DNA from 3 places in the Mesorhizobium sp. M0633 genome. Region 2 is predicted to be linked to each of the others. Evidence: predicted binding sites of a transcription regulator. Region 2 holds the regulator's gene; each other region holds the start of a gene.
What was found. The regulator HrcA, encoded in region 2, represses chaperone genes, less so after heat shock. The targets are predictions, from matches to a motif close to GTTAGCACTCNCNNNNNGNGAGTGCTAAC.
Positions count from the first base shown of each region.

Region 1: groES (co-chaperone GroES) is a predicted target of HrcA. The motif match lies at 1,542-1,570, and genes of this name have one in related genera.
Region 3: NKI47_RS03685 (co-chaperone GroES) is a predicted target of HrcA. The motif match lies at 1,701-1,729, and genes of this name have one in related genera.

Region 1 is NZ_JAMYQC010000043.1:2-3,249, reverse strand. Features, by position in the region: gene groL (chaperonin GroEL) at 1-1,129, opposite strand, end outside; gene groES (co-chaperone GroES) at 1,193-1,489, opposite strand; gene bioZ (3-oxopimeloyl-[acyl-carrier-protein] synthase BioZ) at 1,920-2,903, opposite strand; partial or broken gene NKI47_RS30450 (aminotransferase class III-fold pyridoxal phosphate-dependent enzyme) at 2,900-3,248, opposite strand, start outside.
Region 2 is NZ_JAMYQC010000014.1:48,632-51,879, forward strand. Features, by position in the region: gene NKI47_RS16715 (PQQ-dependent sugar dehydrogenase) at 1-482, opposite strand, end outside; gene NKI47_RS16720 (hypothetical protein) at 582-779, opposite strand; gene hrcA (heat-inducible transcriptional repressor HrcA) at 816-1,928, opposite strand; gene rph (ribonuclease PH) at 2,075-2,791, shown strand; gene NKI47_RS16735 (VOC family protein) at 2,824-3,234, shown strand; gene rdgB (RdgB/HAM1 family non-canonical purine NTP pyrophosphatase) at 3,234-3,248, shown strand, end outside.
Region 3 is NZ_JAMYQC010000003.1:23,653-26,900, forward strand. Features, by position in the region: gene NKI47_RS03675 (DUF1488 family protein) at 1-295, opposite strand, end outside; gene NKI47_RS03680 (hypothetical protein) at 707-1,144, shown strand; gene NKI47_RS03685 (co-chaperone GroES) at 1,785-2,099, shown strand; gene groL (chaperonin GroEL) at 2,150-3,248, shown strand, end outside.

The sequences.
Region 1 (3,248 bases), on a different contig from region 2:
CGACGCCGCCCGCGAGCTTCGCCAGACGTTCCTGCAGCTTCTCCTTGTCGTAGTCCGACGTGGTCTCTTCGATCTGCTGCTTGATCTGGGCAACGCGGCCCTGGATCTCGTCCTTCTTGCCGGCGCCGTCGACAATGGTGGTGTTCTCCTTGGAGATCGACACCTTCTTGGCGCGGCCGAGCATGTTGAGGCCGACATTCTCGAGCTTGATGCCGAGGTCTTCCGAAATGACCTGGCCACCGGTGAGGATGGCGATGTCTTCCAGCATGGCCTTGCGGCGATCACCGAAGCCCGGCGCCTTGACGGCGGCGATCTTCAGGCCACCGCGCAGCTTGTTGACGACCAGCGTGGCCAGAGCCTCGCCTTCGACGTCTTCCGAGATGATGAGCAGCGGCTTGGAGGTCTGCACGACGGCTTCGAGAACCGGCAGCATCGCCTGGAGGTTGGACAGCTTCTTCTCGTGCAGGAGGATGTAGACGTCCTCGAGCTCGGCAACCATCTTGTCGGCGTTGGTGACGAAGTAGGGCGAGAGATAGCCGCGGTCGAACTGCATGCCTTCGACGACTTCCAGCTCGGTCTCGGCGGTCTTGGCCTCCTCGACGGTAATGACGCCCTCATTGCCGACCTTCTGCATCGCTTCAGCGATCATCGAGCCGACCGAAGCATCGCCATTGCCGGCGATCGTGCCGACCTGGGCAACTTCCTCGGAGGTCTTGATCTTCTTGGCAGCGTTGCCGAGAGCCGCGACGACTTCGGTCACGGCCAGGTCGATGCCGCGCTTCAGGTCCATCGGGTTCATGCCGGCGGCAACCGCCTTGTTACCTTCCTGGACGATCGACTGCGCCAGAACGGTCGCGGTCGTGGTGCCATCACCGGCGATGTCGTTGGTCTTCGAAGCAACTTCGCGGATCATCTGCGCGCCCATGTTTTCGAACTTGTCGGAAAGTTCGATTTCCTTGGCGACGGTGACGCCGTCCTTGGTGATGCGCGGTGCGCCGAACGACTTGTCGATGACGACGTTGCGGCCCTTGGGACCGAGGGTCACCTTCACCGCGTCGGCGAGGATGTTGATGCCGTGAAGCATGCGCTCGCGGGCGTCGCGGGAGAATTTTACGTCTTTGGCAGCCATTTTTTAGCTCCTGGCAGGGGCTTGGATTAAGCCCGAAGATTTAAATGAGGGTGAGGCCGATATTCAGCCGATGATGCCCATAATGTCGGATTCCTTCATGATCAGAAGGTCTTCGCCATTGAGCTTGACTTCGGTGCCCGACCACTTGCCGAACAGGATGCGGTCGCCGGCCTTGACGTCCAGCGGGACCAGCTTGCCGGCTTCGTCGCGGGCGCCGGAACCGACGGCGATGATCTCGCCTTCCTGCGGCTTTTCCTTAGCCGTATCGGGGATGATGATCCCGCCCGCGGTCTTGGATTCGGATTCGACCCGGCGTACGACCACGCGGTCATGCAGCGGCCGGAAATTCGACTTTGCCATTTTTGGATTTCCTTGGTGCGGATGTTGAACGGTGCTCCGTTGCCGGAGCATGCCTAGCACTCAGCCGAAGCGAGTGCTAACGCGGCAATGAGATAAGCCGCAGGCTCCTGCTAGTCAAGACGGAAGAGCAAAGAGCAAAGAGAAAAGAGAAGGCAGCAAAGAGAAGAGAGTAAAGAGCGTGTAAGCATCGAGCCTTTTATGTGAACAATGTCGGGTATCAGACATATATGGGGCGGCTCACCCTTTGTATTTGAGCTTTATTCAGATGGCACGAATGATGCAACGGGTGATGCATTTGATCTCATCCAGAGGCTCGCACGGGGTCGTGCTGCGTCAGCTCGGTCATGTCGAGCTTCAGAAGGCCATTTTGGCATTGGTTCTGTTGCCCTATCGCCATTCATGACCAGTCCTGCGCGCGTGAGCCGGCCGGCTAGATTCCAACCACGAGAGCGCCGCCGCTGAGACCCGCACCCGCCGCCGACAGAAGGATTTTCTCTCCAGGCTGGAATGGCTCCGTCTGGTTGGCGAGCGAGAGCGACAGCGGGATCGTCGCGGCCGAAGAGTTGCCGTATTCGGCAATCGTCTTGACAATTGCTTGGTCCGCGATGCCGAGGTTCCTCCCGACCGCGTCGAAAATCCGAGTATTGGCCTGATGCGGCACGAACCGGCCGAGATCGTGTGGCCGCACTCCGGCAGCGGCTAGAGCGCTTGTCGAGCAATCGGTCATCATCTCCACGGCCATTGCGAACACTTCGCGGCCGTCCGTCATCCTCATTCGGGTTTGCGCGAGATCGAGGTCACCGTGGAACGGCTTGTTGCTTCCTCCTGCGGGAATCTGGATCAGCCCGTATCGCGAGCCGTCCGAATCCACCGAGGCACCGAGAATGCCCCGATCAGCATCATCGCACTGACCGATCACCAGGGCGCCGGCGGCATCGGCAAACAGGACCGAGCTTGCGCGCTCGGCTGGATTGATGCGGCGGCTGAGGATGTTGGCGGCGATAACAAGGCTCGCTTTGCCGTGCAGACGGGTAAATCCGTCCGCGAACATGAGCGCGTAGATGAAGCCGGCGCAGGCGCCGGTCAGATCCACCGCGCCTGCGCGGCCAAGGCCAAGCTTGTGTGCGACCAGCGGCGCGCTGGGCGGCAGAAGATGGTCGGGCGTCGAGGTGGCAAGCAGCAGCAGACCGATGTCGTGGCGCGCAATGCCGGCGTTCGCCAGCGCCATGTCGCCGGCCTGCGCAGCAAGACCAGACAGCGTGTCTTCGTCGGTTGCCCAGAAGCGCGACCGTATCCCGGTACGCCTTTCGATCCAGCCTGGATCAAGACCGAGATTGCTCTCGATTTCGGCATTCGCCACCTTTCGCCCAGGCGCATGATGGCCAAATCCGAGAATGCGCGACGACTTGCTCATGGCCTGGACCCGAAGCGTTCGCCCGCCTCCTCAATGGCGTCATAGAGTCGCTCGAGCTCGTCGCCGGTGATGCAATAGGGTGGCAGAAAGTAGAGGACATTGCCGAGCGGGCGCACAAGTAGCCCTCGCTCGAGGAAGAAAGCGCGCAGTTTCGGTCCGATCTCGGCGAGATAACCTGCGGAACCGGTTCGCAGGTCGAGCGCCGCGATCGTGCCGGTCGCCCGGCAGTCGGTGAAGAAGCTGTTGTCGCGAAAGCGTCGAAACCCGGCGGCCTGTCTCTCGCTCAAGGCCGCGATCCGCTCGGCCACCGGCTCGTCACGCCAGATCTCGACATTGGCGAGTGCT
Region 2 (3,248 bases):
GCGACATAAACCCATTGCGGTTTGTCTCCTGGCGGATAGAAGGCGATGCCGTAGGGATAATTGAGCCCCTTGGCGAAGATCGCTTTCTCGATGGGCTTGGCGCTGCCCTCGGCGAGACGATAGACGCGTATTTGGTCGGCATGGCTGTTGGCAACAAACAGGTCGCCATTCGGAGCGACGCGCACGACACGTGGATTGACGATGCCGGATGCGATCATTTCAGCCGAAAAGCCCGACGGCAATTCTGGCTTGGCGCTCTCGGGCCGTTCCGCCACGCCGGCGCCGTTCGAAGCGGATTGGGCGGGGTCGGCTGCCGGCATGTCTCGCGGCCCAATCAGGCGTCTGACGCCAGGCCTGTCGGCGTGCCAATCGCCAAACGCGGCTTCGCCTTTGAGCACATTCTGGTCCGCCTGCTGGGCGGCTGCCGGTGTCGCAACAAGGAGGGCAGCGGCAACGGCCGCAAAGCCGCCAGATCGGATCATCAACGTCCTCCGGGATTCGCCTCGAACAGGGCAAACGGCATCAGGTATTGATCGTTCCAAGCGGCCGTCCAGCACACGAGGATTTGAAGCCGAACCCGTTCAGTTGCCCGAGGCGTAAAAGTCGTCGTCGAGGCGCTTTTCCAGCGCGACCAGATCGGCCGGCAGCGGCAAACCCATCGCCCGCATCTCTTGCAGCTTCTCGCGCAACTGCTCTTGCACCTCGTGCTGATCCTCTGGTTGGTTGATCATTTCTTCGAGCAGCAGACTGATCTGGGCCTTGAACGATTCCAGCGCCATTCTTTTCTCCTCCTTGCGGCAGGCCCGCGGCGGCTCCTAGCTCAGCATGCGCGAAATCAGCTGCGCGGTATAGTCGACCATCGGTACTATGCGCGCATAATTCAGCCGCGTCGGCCCGATGACGCCGAGCGCACCGACGACGCGCGCGTCCTTGTCGCGATAGGGTGCCACCACCAGCGAGGAGCCAGACAGCGAAAACAGCTTGTTTTCCGAACCGATGAATATGCGCACGCCTGGGCCTGCCTCGGCGAGGTCGAGAAGCTGGATCAGCCCATCCTGCGTCTCCAGATCCTCAAACAGATGCCGCAGCAATTCTATGTCGGCCTGGGCAGTGACGTTTTCCAGGAGATTGGCGCGGCCGCGCACGATAAGCCGCCCAGGCACGCCGCTTTCAGCGCCTGCCCAGACCGCCAGGCCCTTCTCGACCAGATCCTGCGACAGCGTGTCGAGGGCTGCCCTGGTCTCTTCCTTGATGCGGGCGATCTCGACCCGCGCCTCGGCCAGGGTGCGACCGCGGATATGGGCGTTGAGGAAGTTGGAGGCTTCGTGCAATTGCGAGATGGTGATGCCGGCGGGCAGATCGATGACGCGATTTTCGACGTCGCCGTTCTGCGAGACCAGCACGGCCAGCGCCTTGGTCGGCTCTAGCTGGATGAATTCGATGTGCTTAAGCGCCACCTCATTCTTGGCGGCGAGCACGAGGCCGGCGCCGCGCGACATGCCGGACAGCATCTGGCTGGCCTCGGTCAGCATATGCTCCAGCGTCGCGCCCGAGCCGGAGGCGCGCACCTGGGCCTCGATGGTGCGGCGCTCCTCGTCGGAGAGGTCACCAAGTTCCATGAAAGCATCGACGAAGAAGCGCAGGCCTGCCTGGGTCGGCAGCCGGCCAGCCGAAATGTGCGGCGCATAGATCAGGCCGAGATGCTCAAGGTCGCTCATCACGTTGCGGATGGTGGCCGGCGACAGCGACGACGGCAGGATGCGCGACAGGCTGCGCGAACCGACCGGCTCGCCATCCCTCAAATAGGAATCGACGATGCGCCGGAAGATGTCGCGCGAACGCATGTCGAGCGATTGAAGCGCGGGCGATTGCAGCGCGTGCGACGGGAGCACGTGCGACTGCAAACCGGGATCGACTGCCTTTGTCATTTCGAGCCAAAAACCTCCGCCCCGAAGATATAGACTTCCGCGGTGTCGGCGCAACCGGTCCATTTTCCTTTGCGCCTCACGCCCCGTGCGGCTACAAGCCGGCCAAGATTCCCCGGCCAAGATTCCGAAGAAAGAAAGAAGCCTGAATGCGCCCTTCCAAACGCCAATTCGACGAAATGCGCCCCATCTCCTTCGAGCGCGGCGTCTCCAAGCATGCGGAAGGCTCGTGCCTGGTGAAGTTCGGCGACACGCATGTGCTGTGTACGGCCAGCCTGGAGGAAAAGGTGCCGGGCTGGATGCGCAACTCCGGCAAGGGCTGGGTGACGGCGGAATACGGCATGCTGCCGCGTTCGACCGGCGAGCGCATGCGCCGCGAGGCTTCGGCCGGCAAACAAGGCGGCCGCACGCTGGAAATCCAGCGGCTGATCGGCCGCTCCCTGCGCGCCGTGGTCGATCTGCAGGCGCTCGGCGAGCAGCAGATCACCGTCGACTGCGACGTGATCCAGGCCGACGGCGGCACGCGCACCGCTTCGATCACCGGCGGCTGGGTGGCGCTCTACGACTGCCTGCGCTGGATGGAAACCCGCCAGATGGCGAGCCTGGGCAAGGTGCTGAAGGATCACGTTGCGGCGATCTCCTGCGGCATCCATGATGGCCAGCCGGTCATCGACCTCGACTATATCGAGGATTCCTCGGCCGGCACCGACGCCAATTTCGTCATGACCGGCAAGGGCGGCATCGTCGAGATCCAAGGCACGGCCGAGGGCGAGCCGTTCTCGGAAGAGCAGTTCGCGGCGCTGATGGGGCTCGCCAAGAAAGGTATTCAGCGCCTGGTCAGCTTGCAGCAAATGGCGGTGGCTTAGCTGCGGTCAATATTGATGAGATTGGCGATCCTGTGACCCCTTCTGCAATCCTGGAATCAGCACTCTACGTGACGGACCTTGCTGCCGCGGAACGGTTCTATTCGGGCGTGCTCGGGCTCGATCTGCTCGGCAAGGTCGATGGCAGGCATCTCTTCTTCCGCTGCGGCGACAGCGTGCTGCTTATGTTCAATGCCGAGGCGACCAAAGTGCCGCCGCCGGCCGACGCCAAGCTCAAAGTACCGCCGCATGGCGCGGTCGGCCAGGGCCATCTTTGCTTCGCCGCAAGCGCGGATGAAATCCCACGCTGGAAAGCGCATCTTGAGGCGAAGAAAATTGCCATCGAAAGCGAGTTCGAATGGCCGCAGGGCGGCCGCTCGATCTATATTCGCGACCCGTCGGGCAATTCGATCGAATTCGCCGAGCCAAGAATCTGGGGCATCTGATGCATTCGCCAACT
Region 3 (3,248 bases), on a different contig from region 2:
TTACGGGGAACGCTTTGCTCGTCCGCCGTTCGAAGCGTCGAGGTCTTCTGGGCTGGTACACGTTCTTGCGGCCGTGGGAGGAAGCTTTCCGCGCGACATCACGAATGGAGTCCCTTGATGCATCGAAGGTCGCCAAATAACCCGCTTCGGCTGTGGCTGCTTCCGGTTTTGCGTTCGCGAGCGCTTCAATCTCAATCAAGAACGGCATTTCAAACATGCCATCGTAGCCGAGAAAATGGAGGTATTGTCCGGCCTCGTCGTAGCTGCGGCTTCGGTTCGGAAAAGTCAGCGCCAAGGTTGAACATACCTCAAGCCGTCAAGAACCGCGTAGCGAACGTCTGTTGCAGGCTCGCGGCCTTGCGTCTCTTCGCATTGTGCGCGTTCAGAATTACGGCGGTTTCGAAGCTAAACTGCCACTCGCTTGATCCCGCTGCCCGGCCAGCGATGGAGCCGGGCTACTCCAGCACAGACTCTGCCGTCGATCACCTCGATCGGCACGGACTCCAGACCGACATCGTCGAACAGCCGCGCATTTGACCGCGTTCGCCAAATTAATGGCCGGATCTTTGCGAAGCCTCCGCATTTTTGTGGGGGGAAGCCCTCCCAGCATCATCGTGATTGGACTTCACGATCGGTCGGAGTCACGCTGGCCGCAGGTATAAGAAGGATATGGGTGGGCCAACTATCGTCCGAATAGGAGGCTAAAATGAAGCACCAGACGGTTGAGCAACTGCAGATCGTCGCCGAGATCGATCAGGACTACCTGCGCCAGGCCATGTCGCGCAGCGAACGTCTTGAACGCTGGGCGGAGCTCCTTGAACGGAACCCTGACCGGCGACTCTCGACGCTACACCAAACCGAGTATCAGCCGGTTAGATCACGCGGGGCCATGCGCGGCGACGGCTCGCCGATCTCAGTCGCTTTCGAGGATCCTGTCCTCCGCGCCGCCGGGTTGGAAAGCGACAACTACGGCGAAGCGAAGCGGTTCTTCGAACTGACCGACAGGCAATTGCATGAGATCATCTGCTATTGTCATTTCGGCGCGACGGTGAGCGCCGTAACGGCCGCCCGTCACATCCGTGCGGCGATTGCCCGGAGACAGCCCGGCATGTTCGCTCGGATGCGTGAGGCGTTCGTCGGATAAAGCCGGAGCCGTTTCGCAGCATCATTTTTGAAGCGGCTCGCATGGAAAGCCGCCGCCGTAGCGCGGGCAAGCGCTCCCCACGCGGGGAGGCTGCGTTGCATGAGGGGGTGCGGCTTTCCGCAGGAGCACGCCGACGCCCCTCCTGCATCTTTTCCATCCGAACCGGAAAGATCCCAATGCTGCCAGTACATCCGTGGTCAGCGCCGTGGTTCAAAGGCTCGAACAGAGCGACATGCGCGCCGGATAAGCGCTATACATTCGCTGTCGAAAATTCGGTGCTTCATGGTGGGTCGAAGGTCGCGGACCTATGTCGATCGGGACCGGGAAAGCCAAATCGTGCCAAATTTTCGCGAACTGTATATATCTCTCGATGCACATTCAATCAAGGCTCGATAAGTTTGTCTCGTAATTGCGGATTAATATAGTCTGTTGTCGGCAAAATTAAGAGGGATGAATTACAATAAAATTGCTTATGGCTCCGCCTTTCGGACGGCCAAAAGCGCCGGTAAAAACGACTGATTTCATTTCAAATATTTTCGGTTTGAGGAATTAAAAATTTGGCACTCCTATCATTCGAGTGCCAAAGGGGCTATGTTAAGTGTTGCAGTCGCTCTATGTGCGGCGGCAGAAAGAACCCCCAATGAAATTCCGGCCACTCCACGACCGCGTCGTCATTCGGCGCGCGGAAGGCGATACCAAATCCAAGGGCGGGATCATTATTCCCGACACCGCCAAGGAAAAGCCTCAGGAAGGCGAAGTGATCGCCGTGGGCCCGGGCTCGCGTGACGAGAGCGGCAAGCTGATCCCGCTCGACGTCAAGGCCGGCGATCTCATCCTGTTCGGCCAATGGTCCGGCACCGAGGTCAAGATCGACGGCGAGGACCTCCTGATCATGAAGGAGAGCGACATTTTGGGCATCGTCGAGAAGATCAAAGCGGCCAAGAAAGCCGCCTGACCGGGCGATTTCCGATCCCGCAATTTCAAGACTGAACTGGACGTAAAATCATGTCTGCCAAGGAAATCAAATTCGCTACCGATGCCCGCGACCGGATGCTTCGCGGCGTCGAAATTCTGAACAACGCCGTTAAGGTGACGCTCGGCCCCAAAGGCCGCAATGTCGTCATCGACAAGGCCTATGGCGCGCCGCGCATCACCAAGGATGGTGTCGCCGTCGCCAAGGAAATCGAGCTTGCCGACAAGTTCGAGAACATGGGCGCCCAGATGGTGCGCGAAGTGGCCTCGAAGACCAACGACCTCGCCGGCGACGGCACGACGACAGCCACGGTGCTGGCCGCTTCCATCCTGCGCGAAGGTGCCAAATTCGTTGCCGCGGGCATGAACCCGATGGATCTCAAGCGCGGCATCGATCTTGCTGTGGCTGCTGTGGTGAAGGACATTCAAGCCAGGGCCAGGAAAGTCAAATCTTCGGACGAGATCGCCCAGGTTGGTACGATCGCCGCCAATGGCGACGCGTCGGTCGGCGCCATGATCGCCAAGGCGATGAACAAGGTCGGCAATGAGGGCGTGATCACCGTCGAAGAAGCCAAGACAGCCGAAACCGAACTCGATGTCGTCGAAGGCATGCAGTTCGACCGTGGCTATCTCTCGCCCTATTTCGTCACCGATGCCGAGAAGATGCGCGCGGAGCTGGAGGACCCTTACGTTCTCATCCATGAGAAGAAGCTCGGCAATTTGCAGGCGTTGCTGCCGATCCTCGAAGCTGTGGTGCAAAGCGGTAAGCCGCTGCTGATCATCTCGGAAGACGTCGAAGGCGAGGCGCTAGCAACGCTGGTCGTCAACAAGCTGCGCGGCGGCCTCAAGGTCGCAGCCGTCAAGGCGCCAGGCTTCGGTGACCGGCGCAAGGCGATGCTGGAAGACATTGCCGTGCTCACCGCCGGCCAGATGATTTCCGAGGATCTCGGCATCAAACTCGAGAACGTCACGATCGACATGCTCGGGCGGGCTAAGCGCGTGCTCATCGAGAAGGATACGACGACGATCATCGACGGCGCCGGCGAGAAAGCCACCATCCAGGCGCGCGTCCAGCAGATCAAGTTGCAGATCGAGGAAACGTCCTCGGATTACGACAAGGAGAAACTCCAGG